Regions from separate parts of the Erwinia psychrophila genome, predicted to be linked through region 1. Evidence: predicted binding sites of a transcription regulator. Region 1 holds the regulator's gene; each other region holds the start of a gene.
The links. Region 1 encodes LexA, which represses DNA repair genes until DNA is damaged. Its sites were predicted from a motif close to TNCTGTATGTACATACAGNA; they were not measured.
Positions count from the first base shown of each region.

Region 2: dinG (ATP-dependent DNA helicase DinG) is a predicted target of LexA. The motif match lies at 2,220-2,239, and genes of this name have one in related genera.
Region 3: sulA (SOS-induced cell division inhibitor SulA) is a predicted target of LexA. The motif match lies at 2,184-2,203, and genes of this name have one in related genera.
Region 4: AAH446_RS00585 (YebG family protein) is a predicted target of LexA. The motif match lies at 1,752-1,771, and genes of this name have one in related genera.

Region 1 is NZ_JBCHVB010000010.1:76,367-80,565, forward strand. Features, by position in the region: gene dinF (MATE family efflux transporter DinF) at 1-1,183, opposite strand, end outside; gene lexA (transcriptional repressor LexA) at 1,286-1,894, opposite strand; gene AAH446_RS18720 (diacylglycerol kinase) at 2,002-2,370, opposite strand; gene plsB (glycerol-3-phosphate 1-O-acyltransferase PlsB) at 2,499-4,199, shown strand, end outside.
Region 2 is NZ_JBCHVB010000001.1:1,078,575-1,082,773, forward strand. Features, by position in the region: gene ybiB (DNA-binding protein YbiB) at 1-13, opposite strand, end outside; gene dinG (ATP-dependent DNA helicase DinG) at 34-2,196, opposite strand; gene AAH446_RS04970 (DUF3750 domain-containing protein) at 2,359-3,144, opposite strand; gene AAH446_RS04975 (GNAT family N-acetyltransferase) at 3,358-3,879, opposite strand; gene AAH446_RS04980 (helix-turn-helix domain-containing protein) at 3,876-4,199, opposite strand, start outside.
Region 3 is NZ_JBCHVB010000001.1:929,682-933,880, forward strand. Features, by position in the region: gene yccS (YccS family putative transporter) at 1-1,393, shown strand, start outside; gene AAH446_RS04340 (TfoX/Sxy family DNA transformation protein) at 1,390-2,010, opposite strand; gene sulA (SOS-induced cell division inhibitor SulA) at 2,224-2,733, shown strand; gene ompA (porin OmpA) at 3,081-4,151, shown strand.
Region 4 is NZ_JBCHVB010000001.1:122,076-126,274, reverse strand. Features, by position in the region: gene AAH446_RS00595 (tellurite resistance TerB family protein) at 1-30, opposite strand, end outside; gene AAH446_RS00590 (sugar phosphate isomerase/epimerase family protein) at 247-1,086, shown strand; gene AAH446_RS00585 (YebG family protein) at 1,398-1,736, opposite strand; gene purT (formate-dependent phosphoribosylglycinamide formyltransferase) at 1,875-3,053, shown strand; gene AAH446_RS00575 (bifunctional 4-hydroxy-2-oxoglutarate aldolase/2-dehydro-3-deoxy-phosphogluconate aldolase) at 3,094-3,732, opposite strand; gene AAH446_RS00570 (P-loop nucleotide/nucleoside kinase family protein) at 3,959-4,199, opposite strand, start outside.

The sequences.
Region 1 (4,199 bases):
CATAACCCAGCGCGGCGACGGCCATGCCATTACGCATTTCGGCTGCGCGCGTGGCGCCAATAAACATCCCGTCCAGCAAATAGCACCACACGCCGCAAACCGGCAGGACAATCTGCCAGAAAAGATAGCTATCCGCCCGCTGGCGAAGCTCAGGTAGTGAGGTCAGCAGCGCCACAATATCCGGGCCCGTCACCGCGTAGATCAGTGAAAATAACAGAGCCACCAGTCCCGCCTGCCGGCAGGCAGCATGCCAGACACGCAGTAATTTATGGCTGTCCCGGGCGCCATACGCCTCACCTGACGTCGCCTCAACGGCATAGGCGAAGCCATCAAGCGCATAGGCGGTGAAGGTCAGAAACATCAGCAGCACCGCATTGACCGCCACAATATCGCTCCCTAAGCGTGCGCCGGACAGCGTCAGTGAGACAAAGCAAAGCTGTAACAGCAGCGAGCGCAGCATAATGTCGCGGTTGAGCCTGAGCAGACGGCCAATATCACCCCGCCATGACTTTATCAGTAAAGCGAACTGTATCCCCCGCAGCTTCATTACCTTCTGCACCATCAGCAGCCCGATTGCCAGCGTACAATATTCAGCAATTACGGTTGCCGCAGCGGCGCCCTCCACGCCCCAGCCGAGCCCCACGACAAACCAGAGGTCGAGCACAATATTCACCACGTTGCCCACCACCAGCAGGATAACGGGCGCCCGGGCATACTGAACCCCAAGCAGCCAGCCGAGCAGGACAAGGTTTCCCAGCATGGCGGGCGCACTGAGCCAGCGAATATTCATAAACAGAGCGGCCTGATGCAGCACCGCCGGATCGCCGCCAACCAGGCCCAGCGCCAGCTGCGTAAGGGGTGACTGACAGAGGATAAAGCCGACACCGGCGACAGCGGCAATCATGAGCGGCTGCATTAACGCCTTCGCAAGCGCGGGTTTATCCCCCGCGCCAAACGCCTGCGCGGTCAGTCCCGTGGTGCTCATCCGCAGAAACAGCAGCAGCATAAAGAGAAAGCTGGTCACGGTGGTTCCGACGGCCACGCCGCCTAAATAGACCGGACTGTCCAGATGACCGATAACGGCGGTATCCACCAGGCCCAGCAGCGGCACGGTGATATTAGAGAGGATCATGGGCAGCGCGAGGCGCCAGAGGTGCTTATCGGAGGAGGTGAAGAATCGCATCAGCATAAACTCAGCGATGGCCGGAGAGAAATCCGCTGCGACCGGGGAAGCCGCAGCGGCAGGAGCGCAGCACGGGCTTGCCGTGCTTCAGGGCATCTGTGCTTAGAGCCAGTTACCGTTGCGGATCACGCCGACGGCCAGCCCTTCAATCGAAAGCGTATGCTCGCGCAGATCGATGACGATCGGCTTGAACTCGCTGTTTTCCGGCAGCAGATGAACCACGTTGCCCTGCTTCTTCAGGCGCTTAACGGTAACCTCATCATCAATACGGGCGACCACGACCTGACCGTTACGCACATCCTGGGTTTTATGCACCGCCAGCAGGTCGCCGTCCATAATGCCGATATCCTTCATCGACATGCCGCTGACGCGCAGCAGGAAGTCGGCGCCAGGCTTAAACAGGTCGGGATCGACCTGATAGTGGCCTTCAATATGCTGCTCGGCCAGCAGTGGCTCGCCGGCGGCCACGCGGCCAATCAGCGGCAGTCCGGTCTCTTCTTCCATCATCAGACGGATGCCGCGCGAGGCGCCCGAGACAATCTCAATCACGCCTTTACGCGCCAGCGCTTTAAGATGCTCTTCTGCGGCGTTCGGGGAGCGGAAACCCAGCTGCGTGGCGATTTCCGCCCGCGTCGGCGGCATGCCGGTCTGGTTAATATGGTCGCGAATCAGGTCGTAAACCTGCTGCTGCCTTGCCGTTAGTGCTTTCATCCCGCCCCCTGGTTGTTTATACAGTCGACTGTGAGTATATACAGGTATTTGCAGGATGAAAACCTAAAGATCAAGAATTAACCGCAGATGACGCAATTCTGGAAAGGCTATCGCAAAAGCGGCAGCAAAAGCATCAGCCAGACCGCGATGGCGAGCAGGATTGCCAGCAGCACCGCCGCCGATCCCATGTCTTTAGCCCGCCCCGCCAGCGGATGAATTTCGCTGCCGATCCGGTCAACCACCGCCTCAATGGCGCTGTTGAGGATCTCCACGATAATCACCAGCACCACAGAGCCAATCAGAAGAACACGCGTAACCGGGTCAACGTCCAGCCAGCAGGCCAGAATGATAGCGACGAGGACGGCGACCGCTTCCTGGCGGAAAGCCGCTTCATGCTGCCAGGCGGCCCGCAATCCCTGCCAGGAATACCCTGCCGCTTTGATGATCCGGGTCAAACCGGTGACGTTATTTGCCATAATGAGGGAACCCTTTGTGATGTTTAACGTCAATGTCTGGGTGGCGCACTTTTTGCAACATCACAGATCTCACTGGCGCTTTCTGGTATGCTTGCGGCGCTTTGCTAACAAGAGGCTTCATGTTGTCTATGTCAGGTTGGCGTAACTTATATTATAAATTATTGAATTTACCAGTTAAATTCTTTGTGAAAAGTAAAGCGATCCCCGCTGAGCCGGTCGCTGAACTGGGGCTGGATACATCGCGCCCTATTATGTATGTGCTCCCTTACGATTCAAAGGCCGATTTGCTGGCGCTGCGTGAACAGTGCCGCAAACAGGATCTGCCCGATCCTTTAGATCCGCTGGAGATTGACGGTGCCATGCTGCCGCGCCACGTTTTTATTCATGACGGGCCGCGCGTCTTCCCCTATTTCGTGCCAAATCTGGAGTCGGTGAAACTGTTTCACGAATACCTCGATCTGCACCGCAGCAATCCGCTGCTGGACGTGCAGATGGTGCCGGTCGCCGTGATGTTTGGTCGCGCGCCGGGTCGCGAAGTGCAGGGCGAAAGCCAGCCGCATCTCCGCATGCTGAATGGAATTCAGAAATTTTTCGCCGTGTTGTGGCTTGGGCGCGACAGCTTTGTGCGCTTCTCGCCGATGGTTTCGCTGCGTCGTATGGCGACCGAACACGGCACGGACAAATCGATCGCCCAGAAGCTGGCCCGCGTGGCCAGAATGCACTTCGCCCGCCAGCGATTGGCCGCGATTGGCCCGCGCCTGCCGGTTCGCCAGGATCTGTTTAACCGGCTATTGCAGTCGAAGGCCATCGCAAAAGCGGTGGAGGATGAGGCGCGCAGTAAAAAAATCTCCCATGAAAAGGCCCAGCAGAACGCCATTGAGCTGATGGAAGAGGTGGCGGCGGATTTCTCCTATGAGGCGATTCGTCTTACCGATCGCATCATGGGCTGGACGTGGAGCAAACTCTATCAGGGAATTAACGTCAACGGCGGCGAACGCGTGCGTCAGCTGGCGCAGGACGGCCATGAAATCGTCTATGTGCCCTGCCACCGCAGCCATATGGACTACCTGCTGCTCTCTTACGTGCTTTACCATCAGGGACTGGTGCCGCCCCATATCGCCGCCGGCATTAACCTGAATTTCTGGCCCGCCGGGCCGATTTTCCGCCGGTTAGGCGCGTTCTTTATCCGCCGCACTTTTAAGGGCAACAAGCTCTACTCCACCGTTTTCCGCGAATACCTTGGCGAACTCTTTACCCGCGGTTATTCCGTCGAATACTTCGTTGAGGGAGGCCGCTCGCGTACGGGCCGCCTGCTCGATCCGAAGACCGGCACGCTGTCGATGACGATTCAGGCGATGCTGCGCGGCGGTAACCGCCCTATCACGCTGGTGCCTATCTATATTGGCTATGAGCACGTGATGGAAGTGGGGACCTACGCCAAAGAGCTGCGCGGCGCGACCAAGGAGAAAGAAAGCTTCCTTCAGATGGTGAGAGGCCTGCGCAAGCTGCGCAACCTCGGTCAGGGCTATGTGAATTTTGGCGAACCGCTGCCGCTGGTGACTTATCTGAATAAGCGCGTGCCCGAATGGCGTGAGGCGATCGATCCGATTGAAGCGCACCGTCCTGCCTGGCTGACGCCGGCGGTAAATGATATCGCCCAGCAGGTTATGGTGCGTATCAATAATGCCGGCGCCGCTAACGCCATGAACCTGTGCGTGACCGCCCTGCTGGCTTCCCGGCAGCGTTCGCTGACGCGCGAACAGCTCACCGAACAGCTTGACTGCTATGTGCAGCTGCTACGCAACGTCCCCTACTCGCCGGATGCTACC
Region 2 (4,199 bases), on a different contig from region 1:
TGTTATATTCCATGCTTCTGCTCTTTTCAGTAGTTAGCGACGACGGCGGACGGGCGGCTTTTTGCCACCCAGCGCCGGGCTGGGTTTCGGCAGTTCCCCTTCCGGCATCGCCGGCTGCGCGATGGGAAATACCGGCAGCGCCCCAAGCAGACGCGAGCCGTAGCTCTTGCTCAGTAAGCGTCGGTCATAGATAACGATTTCGCCAAAGCACTCATGGCTGCGGATCAGCCTGCCTACCTGCTGGATCAGGTTAAACGAGGCGCTCGGCAGGCTCTGGACCTCAAAAGGATAGCGTTTCAGGCTTTTCAGCCACTCCCCCTCTGTCAAAATAACCGGACTGTCTACCGGGGGGAAGGCGATTTTATGAATATGGACCTGGGAGAGCAGATCGCCTTTTAAGTCCAGCCCCTCCGCAAAGGACTGCAGACCGACCAGAATACTGGTTTCTCCCTGCTCCACCCGCTTGCGGTGCAGCGCCACCAGCGCCGGACGCGGTTTGTCACCCTGCACCAGCATCATCAGGCGCAGTTCGGGCAGATAAGATAAAAAGTGCTGCATTGCCCGGCCGCTGGCAAACAGCACCAGCAGGCCTTTATGCTTCGCTTCTTTAATCTGGTGCCGGAAAAAGTGCGCCATTTCCGCCAGGTGCGCCACCTCATTGGCCAGCATCGGCTCATAGCGCATCTGGGGAATAATCAGCCTGCCCTGTTCAACATGATTGAACGGCGAGTCGAGCGCCACAAAGCGATCGCCCACTTTATCTGTCAGGCCGGACATCTCCTGCAGCCGCTGGAAGCTGCTCAGCGAACGCAGCGTGGCTGAGGTCAGCACCACATGCGGGATTTTACGCCAGAGCAGCTTTTCCAGCTGTTCGCTGACGCGGATCCCGGCGCAGTGAAACAGCAGATGCGGGTTGCCTTCGCGGCTCTCCCTCGTCACCCACTTTGATACCGGCGCGCCCGACGCCTGTTCCAGCGCCGCCAGCCGCCAGAGCTTGGTGCTCGCTTCGAACCAGCCAAGCGACCGGTTCATCTGGATCAGGGCGCGGTGCAGACGCACCACGTCAAACTGCCCCGTTTTTTCGCTGAGGTCGTTCAGCAGCGCCTCCGCCAGTCCACGCAGGCCGTCGCTGAGCTTAAACAGCCGCGCGCAGAGGGTAAGGATCTCCTCCGGCAGTCGTCCCATCTCAAAGCGATACTCGCCCTCCTGGCTCTCCGGAGGCAGTAGCTGGATGAGGATCTGAGACAGCTGCTGGAGCTGTTCGCGGACTTCTTCACAATGCGCTTTCAGCCGATCGGGCTGGCTCAGGCCCGGCGGCCTTTTCGGGCGAAACTGCGCCAGACACTGCTCCACCAGACGACAGAAAAGATCGAGCTGGAGGGTGCTCCAGCCGGGGGTGATATCGCCGCTCATCTCCAGCGCATCACGGGCCACGTCCGGCAGATGATGGCCTTCATCCAGCACCAGCAGCAGGCTTTTCGGCGGCGGCAGCACCGACTCGGTTTCCAGTGCCGCCATCACCAGCGCATGGTTTGCCACCACGACATCCGCTTCTTCAATTTCACGGCGGGCGACGTAGAACGGGCACTCGCGAAACCAGTGACAGTTGCTGCCGAGGCAGTTCGCCTTATCGGTGCTCAGGCGCTGCCACAGCGACTCTTCAATCGATTCGTCGCAGTGGTCGCGCAGTCCGTCCCACTGATGGCGGTTAAGGTTTTTTTCCAGCACCGTACAGAGCGCCCGCTCATCCTTGCTGGCGGTCATCGCATCGTCAAGAAACAGCAGCAGATCGCCCTGCTTCTCTTCATCGGTAGCCAGCGCCGACAGGTTGCGCGGGCAGACGTAGCGCCGGCGTCCGAAGGCGGCGGTAAAGCGCAAATCGGGGATGATTTTTTTTAGCAGCGGTAAATCTTTGCTGTAGATCTGATCCTGAAGCGCCACGTTCGCGGTGCTGACCACCAGCGGCTTCTCTTGCCCCCGGCTGACGGCGATGCCGGGGATCAGGTAGGAGAGCGTTTTGCCCACGCCGGTGGGGGCCTCAATCGCCAGATGGCGGCCCTCATCGCCCGCCAGCGTTTTCGCCACTTCGGCGATCATCTGCCGCTGCGGGGCTCGGGGAATAAAGTCGGGAATTTGCTGCTGGAGGGCTTTATACCACTCCGCAATTTGCGCTTTTAACGCGGCAGTTAGCGCCATGACAACCACTTTTGACCAGAAGAGCCTGTATTTTTACACAGTATGGCTTCCGCGTCAGCCTCAGGGATCAATCTTGCTCTGCCTGGCCTGCAGCTGGCGCAGCCTGGTCAGTCTCTGACTCGCTGACTTGCTGACCGCGCAGAGGCTGTCATTCGCCCTTCATTAGCCTGATTCTGCCGTCCCGTCGGCGATCTGCTTCTGCTGCCCCAGCCTGCCGACAAACGGCAGTCGCAGCGCCGGGGAGAGAATATCCACGCCGAGATTCAGGCCGAGCAGATTGATTTCCACGCCCTCTTCGGCGCCCAGCGTCAGGCCAAGCACGCCGAGCACGGTAACCTGAAGGCCCCTGCCGGAAGGAGGCAGACCGACCGGATGCGCAAGCGAGCGGAAATCTTTGCCGATGGCGTTGGCGGGCAGATCCAGCCTCAGCTCAGGCACTTCCCGGCCGATGTGGGCCAGGAAGGTATTACTGTTTGGCCCCGGCCAGACCCGATAAGTATGCGGCCAGGGATAGCTCTCTATCGCGGCCTCGATGTGGGGGATCATCGCCTCCGCCGCCGCGCCGCGATGATCGACGATGGGCACGGGCTGCGCGCCAAACCAGTAACCATCCGGCAGGGCATAATTATGGCGTACCACATTACTGCTGCCCCAGCTGACAACCTCATAGCGCTGAAACCGCGTTTCTCCCGCTTTTTTAAAGATAATCCATGGATGCACGGCAAAGAGTCCCCGCCAGCCAAACGTCGGTGCCGTATAGACCTGCACGATAGCGGTCTCTTTGAACTGTAACGGGCTGGGAGCCACGCCCGCTGAGTCGCGGCGGGCCGTTGCCCAGTCTTGTCCGGTAATTTTTGCCCCGCTGTGGGTCGCTTTCAGGTAGCTCTGTCCGAAGGAGAGCAGCATGATGCAGAGAAAGCCAAGGCCAATCATTTTTGCAAAAAACATAGCGTCAGGTCGTCCACCCGCAGAGTTGGGTAAAAGGGTTGGCGGAAAGGGTAATAAGCAAGCAGAGCCGGGGCTCCGTCGCTGGGAAAGTGACCAGACTCACATTACGCAAATTGGGCCGGTCATTCAATCCCCGCTGAAGGAATGAATGACCGCAGCAGCGGCCAGGATGGATGGGCTGACCGGAGACGGCTGCGCTTCGCCATGATAACGCTAAATTAATTTGTACATCAGCGTCGTTGCATCATAAGCCCCGCCGGTGGACTGAGCGTAGCCGGGTATTTGCCCGCCTGTCTGCCAGTCAAGTGACCGGTAAAGCTGCTCCGCCACATCGCCCGTTCGCGTATCCAGCACCAGCAGCGTCAGGCCCATCAGCTTTGCCATCTGCTCCGCCCGCAGCATCATTTCACGCGCAATCCCCTGTCGTCTGGCCGCCGGATGCACCAGCAGCTTGGCGATCTCGGCACGATGACTGCCGTTAGGCATAACGCCAGGCTGGAGTATCACCGTCGCGACGATCTTCTCCTGCTGACGTGCCACCAGCAGCCGCCTGCCGCCGCTGGCGATGTCCGCGATCGCACCCTGCCAGAACCGTGTTACCGGCGCAGGATCCTGACTGATAAAGCCGATACTCGCTCCCTGTGCGACGCAGGCGCAAATCACCTCAGCCAGTGCCGCCTGTTCGGCTGCTGCCTGTTCCGCGCTTAATTCTTCATAGCTGATTGAACTATTCATCGACACACCACCAGAGCATAGTGCGCACCTGCTTCATCCGGTGCGTGAAAGGATGTTGGGCCAGAGAGATGAAAGCGCAGGCATTCACCCGCTTCCAGCCGCCACTGCCTCTGACTCATGCTGAAAATTAACGGCCCGCTCAGCACCCAGATATGCTGCTCCATTCCCTCAACAGGGGGCGCATGATATTCAATCAGCGCGCCGCCACGCAGCCTGCCTTCAATGATCTCCCCTTTAAACTGGCTGGCGGGGGGCGAGACGCCGCGTCGTTCATAGCCGCTTTCACGATCGTGCCAGACAGGCTGTTCCGCCAGACGCAA
Region 3 (4,199 bases), on a different contig from region 1:
CGCAAGCTCCTCCCATGCCCGGTATCAGGTACTACGCCAGGAATATCGCTACAGCGATATCCTGTTCCGCTTCCAGCGGCTGCTGACCTTACAGGCCAGAGCCTGCCGTCAGCTCGCAAACTGCATCCTGATGCGGGAAATTTATCAGCATGATGCCAGGTTCGAACGCGCTTTCCAGCATCTGAACGCCGCTCTCGAAAAACTCAGCCAGGCACAGCCTGAAAGTCCCGATCTTAAGGCAATGCATTATCTGCTCAGCAATCTCAAAGCGATTGATGCGCAGCTGGCAACGATAGAATCTGAACAAGGCCTGGCGGATAGTGATGACGAGCGTAATCGCACTCTCTCCAGCGAGGGGCTGACCGGCTGGGCGGATATCCGGTTACGCATTATCGGACACCTGACGCCCGAATCCCCCCTGTTTCGTCACGCCGTCCGCATGTCACTCCTGCTCTGCACCGGCTATGCCTTTATTCAGATCACCGGACTTGAGCACGGCTACTGGATTTTGCTCACCAGCCTTTTTGTCTGCCAGCCTAATTATAATGCGACCAAACGCCGCCTGGCGCTGCGGATAGCCGGAACGGTTGCCGGCATCATCCTGGGCCTGCCGCTGCTCTGGCTGGTCCCCTCGGTTGAGGGACAGCTGATCCTGATTGTGGTCACTGGCGTACTGTTTTTTGCCTTCCGTCAGTCTCAGTATGCTCACGCCACCATGTTTATCACCCTGCTGGTCCTGTTCTGTTTTAATCTGCTGGGTGAAGGTTTCGAAGTGGCCGTGCCGCGTATCATCGATACGCTGCTGGGATGCGGAATCGCCTGGCTGGCAGTGGCGTTCATCTGGCCGGACTGGCGTTTTCGCCGCCTGTCTGCGGTGGCGAAGCGCACGCTTAACGCCAACTGCCGCTATCTCGATGCGATACTGGTGCAATACCATCAGGGCAAAGACAACCGGCTCGACTATCGTATCGCCAGGCGCGATGCCCACAACAGCGATGCGGAACTCGCCTCGGTCGTCTCCAACATCTCTGCTGAAAAAAATGCGGGTGTGGGACTGCGCGAGAAGGCGTTCCGGCTTCTCTGCCTGAATCACTCTTTTCTCAGCTACATTTCAGCGCTTGGCGCGCACCGCGAACAACTTTCCCGCCCAGCCATGTTGCAGCTGATGGATGATGCTGTCTGTTATGTCGACGATCTTCTCCATGCCGACAGCGTAAGTGAGCAAAAAGCGGAACAACGGCTGGCCAATATCGCTGAACGCATTGCAGTGATGGAAGCCGACCCGGCAACAAAAGAGCCGCTGGTGCTCCAGCAGGTCGGCTTGCTGGTGGGCCTGCTTCCGGAACTTGCCCTGCTGAAAAAACAAGTTTCAGCCAATAACCACGCCGCTTAGTCTGCAAGCTGGGAAGGCTGAGTTGCCGCCGTGTTGTACCAGCGGCGTAACTCATCCTTAACGCTTTCAGGTAATGCTTGCTGATGGCGGCCAAGGATGGCACCTTCCAGCGCGAAAAGGACATTAATACTGAGGTTCTTATTACTCTGCCGTAGCAGGAGCCAGCACGCTCTTGCCCCCTGCTCTTTCAGCTTATCCACGCTTTCTATACCGGCCCGTCTGAGCTGCAGCTCAAGCCGCATGGAAAGGTTGGGTAAATCTTTCAGGCGTCGGTTATTCTGATGATGATGCCGCTGGCGTTGCGCGCCCGCCAGACAGAGCTGGGACAGTGCTATCAGCTGTTCGGGTTGCTGCCATAACGTTTCGTCCACGCGGTAGTAGTCCATCTCCACCGGAATGCCTCGCTTGTTGAAATGAAGCATCGCCATCTGACGCTGAATAAAATAGGGCTTAACCTGTTCACATGCCCGTAAGTAGAGTTCCCCCTCCGCAACCAGGGCAAACACCACTTTTTCGACAGACAAGCTGTACCCGCCAAACTGGCTCCGGCTGCTTATCTCCCCCAGCGCGTTAAGATACTGCTTGGCTCGTTCAATTTTCCGCTTTGAGTCACGCATTGCTTTCTCCCTTTTTTAGGCCCGTACGCCGCATACTTCCGTTTCTGTGGTTGCTGCGAAAATAGGCATTAACCGTTACGCGTTCAATGAATAAATGACGTTGCGGTCGTTTACATTGTATTTTTGCGAAGCGTTTTCAGGAAAATAAGGTTGATCTTTAGCCTACCTCCATATACTGTACATCCATACAGTAACGCAGCGAGCGAAGCCATAATGCATACCCCTTCACTGAAACCTTCTTCTGTTTACCGCCGCTTTCGTCAGGCCTCCCATAGCGCCGCGACCCAGTGCGCGCCAGCGGCCGGACTTATCAGCGAACTGATCTATCGCGAGGATCAGCCTGGTTTAACGCAAATGCTGCTTCTGCCGCTGCTGCAACAGTTAGGAACGCAGTCGCGCTGGCAGCTGTGGCTGACGCCTCAGCAGAAACTGAGCCGTAGCTGGCTGGTGGCATCGGGCTTGCCGCTGGATAAAGTGATGCAGGTACATCAGTCAGGCGCAATTACCTGCGTCGAAGCGATGATAAAAGCCTTACAAACCGGTAATTACAGTGTCGTTTTGGGATGGTTGCCTGAAGAAATTTCAGAAGAAGATCGCCGCAACCTGGAAAAAGCGGCTTCGCGCGGCCAGGCCCTGGGGTTAATTATGCGCCCCGACCGGGTCAAAATTGCCTCCTCCAGACCCTGCCATGAGCTAAAAATTCATTCTAGTTTGTATCATTAAGTAAAAATGGGAATTTTCTCACGAGGGATTTCTTTCGGAACTGTGATAAGCCTCTGATTCTACTATGACGCGCTGAGACAATGGGTTAGCGATGTTTTTGAACTTCCGTTAACAGTTATATCTCGTTTAGAAATATGAAAATGTGTGTATGAACGGCTGTTTTTTTATCCTCTCGCCTCACATCATACTTGTAAGTTTGCTGGTACGTTGTAGACTTTACGTCGCCAGGGTGCTCAATATTCACCGTTTTTTGGATGAGTCACAGTGAGCTTCATAACCCGGCGAAGGATTAAATCAAAGAGCTAATGAAAGCTCATTGCCTATTTGGATGATAACGAGGCGCAAAAATGAAAAAGACAGCTATCGCAATTGCAGTGGCACTGGCTGGCTTCGCTACCGTAGCGCAGGCCGCCCCTAAAGATGACACCTGGTATACCGGTGCTAAACTGGGCTGGTCTCAGTACCATGACACGGGTTACTACGGTAATGGTTACACTAACAACGACGGCCCAACTCACGAAAGTCAGCTCGGCGCTGGTGCTTTTGTTGGTTATCAGGCTAACCAGTATCTGGGTTTTGAACTGGGTTATGACTGGCTGGGTCGTATGCCTAACAAAGGCAACGAAGTTAACGGCGCATTCAAAGCGCAGGGCGTTCAGCTGGCCGCTAAACTGAGCTACCCTGTCATGGACGATCTGGACGTGTACACGCGTCTGGGCGGCATGGTATGGCGTGCAGACTCCACTCAGCAGGTTACTGCTACCGGCAACCGCATCAGCGACCACGACACCGGCGTTTCTCCGCTGGCAGCCGTTGGTGTTGAATACGCGCTGACCAAAAACTGGGCAACTCGTCTGGACTACCAGTGGGTTAACAACATCGGTGATGCAAACACCGTTGGTACGCGTCCAGATAACGGCATGCTGAGCCTGGGTGTTTCCTACCGCTTTGGTCAGGACGACATGGCTCCAGCCCCTGCGCCAGCGCCAGCGCCAGCTCCAGTTGTTGAAACCAAGCGTTTCACCCTGAAGTCTGACGTACTGTTCACCTTCAACAAGGCTTCCCTGAAGTCTGAAGGCCAGCAGGCTCTGGACCAGCTGTACACCCAGCTGAGCTCAATGGATCCTAAAGACGGTTCCGTTGTTGTTCTGGGTTACACCGACCGTATCGGTTCCGAGCAGTACAACCAGAAGCTGTCTGAAAAACGCGCTCAGTCTGTTGTAGACTACCTCGTTTCTAAAGGCATCCCTGCTGACAAGATCTCTGCACGCGGTATGGGCGAATCTGACCCAGTTACCGGCAACACCTGTGACAGCGTGAAAGGCCGTAATGCCCTGATCGAATGTCTGGCACCGGATCGTCGCGTAGAAATCGAAGTTAAAGGCATCAAAGACGTTGTAACTCAGCCACAGGGCTAAGTTTCCTTTGATGAAAAAACCCCGCCCTGGCGGGGTTTTCTTTTTTCT
Region 4 (4,199 bases), on a different contig from region 1:
GGACTGTATCTGTTGCAGCCAGTTAGCCATCGTCTTCCCTTCTTTTACCGGAAAACTTCAGCATAGTTACGGTCACGTCAAGAATCGTCAAGGCAGGCAAAGCCTGGAAAACCTTTATCGCCCTGACGCCGCGGGTAAATGTTCACGCGTGGCTATACTTATCAGCCGGACAAAGTCAAAAGGTCAGACCGGATGGACAAGGTGCCGCCGGAAAAGCTCGTTTACACAGCTGATAAGGAGAGCAGGATGCGTTTTCAGAACAACCCTTTGTTTATCAATACGGTTTTGCTGGGCGGCAGCCCGGAGGAGAAAGCGACAGCCGCGGCCCTGGCAGGCTTCAGCCAGCTGGAACTCTGGCGGCAGGATGTCGAAGCGGCCGGCGGTACGGCGCAGGATATGGCCCGCTTTTTACAGGAGCACAAGCTGTCGCTGACGGACTATCAGGTTCTGCTGGACTTTGATGGCGCACCGGACGGAGAGCGGGAAGAAAAACGGCAGCTGGCGCTGGAGATGCTGGATACGGCGGTGACGCTGGGCGCGGGCACCCTTCTGACGCCGGCTTCCACGCATAAGGCGTGTATTGCAGAAAGAGAGGAAGAGGATATTCGCTGGCTGGCTCAGGAGGCCGGGAAACGCGGATTGCGGGTGGCGTTTGAGGCAATGGCCTGGAGCACGCATATCAATACCACAGCCGCGGCCTGGCAGCTTGTGCAGCGCGTTAATGAACCGAACCTGGGTCTGGTGGTGGATGCTTTTCATATCTTTGTGCGTAACCGCACGATAGCCGATCTGCACGGCATACCGATGGAGAAGATTTTTCTGGTGCAGCTTTCCGATTTAGCCACGCTGCCGTCAGCCGATCGGGTGGTGGATGTCGCCCGCCATCAGCGATTGCTGCCAGGCCTGGGAAACTTCCCGCTTTATACGCTGCTGGACTATCTTGAGGCGGAGGGCTACGACGGGCCGTTAGGACTGGAGGTTTTTAACGACAAGATCCACCAGCAGGCGCCTGCCGATGCGGCTAGAGAAGCGATGCACGCGCTGAAGCGTTGCTGCGCCAGGGCATCCATAATGCAGCCGGAGTGAAACTGCGCTTACCGATCCGCCGACGCGGCTAAGGTTACGCCAAGGTCACGGAAAGAAGCAGGCTACCGTATCTGGCAGCTTCAGACTAATCACTAAATAGTGGCTCTGGGAACAGGGCCTGCTCGTAAAGACGCAAAAGCATCGTCCCTGATAGCCCGTCCCGCGCCGTCCATGGCGCGGGACGCTTTACTCCCAGTCCCTGTTCCCCGAGCTTTACCTTTGTCAGCTGTCTGAGGCTGCCGTACCCGGCAGCCTGCCGCTGACGGCCCTGCCGTTCAACCGCTTCGGGCCTGTGTTGCTTAGCGATCCGATCAGGCCGCTTTAATGCGCGCTGCCTTAGGCTTTGTTTTTTCTTCCGCGTCTTCTTCTTCCATCGACGCCACGGTCGCTACCGCAGGATGCGCCTCTGCCGCATCCGGCATTTTGCTGGTGCGCAGAATATGCTGGACCGCATCTTTATTTTCCGCGAGGAACAGACCGAGCGCCTCACGCTGCTCCTCTTCCATCGCCAGCGGACCGGCGCTCAGCCAGTCACAGAAAACCTCCGCCATATCGAGCATTTTGTCATACGCGTCGGCCTCTTTCTTACTGGCGAAAGTCATCTTTTCCTCACCTTTTCTGACGACAACATATTTGATTTCAACAGCCATAGTTTCCACCCGGTTTACTGTATTTTTATACAGTATAACAGCAGCCATTTTTCAGCTCAACCCCGGAAAGCAGATGAACGCGCAAACGTTTTCGTTTATACTGCGCCCGCGTTTTTTTCCTCCAATCAGGTAGAGATTATGACAACTCTTGGAACCGCGCTGCGCCCTGCCGCAACCCGTGTAATGCTGTTAGGTTCAGGTGAACTGGGCAAAGAAGTCGCGCTTGAGTGCCAGCGCCTCGGCGTGGAAGTGATCGCGGTTGACCGCTATGCCGATGCGCCAGCGATGCACGTCGCCCACCGCAGCCACGTGATCAATATGCTCGACGGCGAGGCGCTTAAGGCGCTGGTTGCGCTGGAGCGACCTGATTACATCGTGCCGGAAATTGAGGCCATCGCCACCGACATGCTGATTGCGCTGGAAAAACAGGGCGAACATGTGGTGCCCTGCGCCCGGGCAGCTCATCTGACCATGAACCGTGAAGGCATCCGCCGACTGGCGGCAGAAGAACTTGCCCTGCCCACTTCCAGCTACCGCTTCGCCGACAGCCGCAGCGCGTTCGATCGGGCTGCGGCTGAAATTGGTTTCCCCTGCATCGTTAAGCCGGTTATGAGTTCATCCGGTAAGGGTCAGAGTTTTATCCGGGAAGCCGCACAGCTTGACGCCGCCTGGGCCTACGCCCAGCAGGGCGGTCGCGCGGGCGCGGGTCGCGTCATCGTGGAAGGCGTGGTGAAGTTTGATTTCGAAATTACCCTGCTGACCATCAGCGCGTCAGATGGCATTCACTTCTGCGCCCCGGTCGGCCACCGTCAGGAAGATGGCGATTACCGTGAATCCTGGCAGCCGCAGCAGATGAGTAAACTGGCTCTGGAACGCGCTCAGGCTATTGCCGCTAAAGTTGTCGGTGCGCTCGGCGGCTATGGACTGTTCGGCGTTGAACTCTTTGTCTGTGGTGATGAGGTGGTGTTCAGTGAAGTCTCGCCGCGTCCACACGATACGGGAATGGTAACGCTGATTTCTCAGGATCTCTCTGAGTTTGCCCTTCACGTCCGTGCTTTCCTGGGTCTGCCTGTGGGCGGCATCCGTCAATACGGCCCGGCAGCCTCCGCCGTGATCCTTCCTTCACTGCACAGTGACAACGTCCAGTTTGCGCAACTTGATGGCGTGCTGGGAGCGGGATTACAGATCCGTCTTTTTGGTAAGCCGGAAATTGCGGGGCAGCGTCGTCTTGGCGTGGCGCTTGCCAGCGGTGAGAGCATCGAAGACGCCGTGGCACGGGCTACCCGCTGTGCCGCGGGGGTCAAGGTCAGCGGTTAACAGCGAAAACCGCGCCTGCCTGCAGGCGCGGTTTCTTCGCTTAGCGGGCGCCAGCGACCGCTTCTTTCGCCAGTTGTGTGATGCGATCGTAGTCCCCTGCCTCAAGCGCATCCGCGGGCACCAGCCAGGAACCGCCGATACAAAGGACGCTTTTCAGCGCAAGGTAATCCCGATAGTTCGCCGGTGAAATACCGCCCGTCGGACAGAAACGCACTTGCGGGAAGGGACCGCCAATAGCCTGAAGCGCTTTAACGCCGCCGTTCGCTTCAGCCGGGAAGAATTTGAACTCCCTCAGGCCGTAATCAAGCCCGGTCATCAGTTCTGACACGGTGCTGATGCCGGGGATCAGCGGCACCGGGCCGTCAACGGCCGCCTTCAGCAGCGACGCCGTAATACCGGGGCTGATCACAAACTGCGCGCCCGCATCGGTAACCTGTTTTAGTTGCTCAACGTTCAGCACGGTACCCGCGCCAACGATCGCTTCCGGCACTTCCCTGATCATCGCCTTAAGGGCATCCATCGCGCAGGGGGTGCGCAACGTGACTTCCAGCACCTTCACGCCTCCTGCCACCAGCGCTTTTGCCATCGGCACAGCGTGCTCAAGTTTATTCACCACGATCACCGGCACTACCGGACCGGTGGTCAGGATCTGTTCTGCGCTTGTTTTCCAGTTACTCATCGTCCTGCTTCTCCTGTAAAACCCACCTCTGCGCTGTCGGCAAGGCGGCAAAAGCGACGCACCAGGCGTCAGGAAAGTTATTGCTGCATCTACCATACAGGATGTTGACGGCGTGCGTCCATGCGCTTGCTCAGTTTTTGAAACTACGGTTCATTTTTTTGTGCGCCGGTGCGGATCGGGCAAAATAAAGGCGCTGAGAAGCGCCATTATGGATAAGAAACCGGACTTAGCTGACCGGACGGGAAGGTGCATGACCATTGACGGCCTGCGTAACAGAAGAGGAAAATCGCGCGCTGAGCCAGCGATCGAGACCGGAATAGTCGACTGTCGTTCCCTGCTCCAGCCGATAGACCGGCCCCAGCGCCAGGGGTTCTGCTTGTTGAGCCAGCCTGTACAGCTCCGGCAAGTAATCTTCGCCCGGATGGCCTTGTTTGCGCTCGTGCAGCCGCGCGCCGTAGCGCGCCACC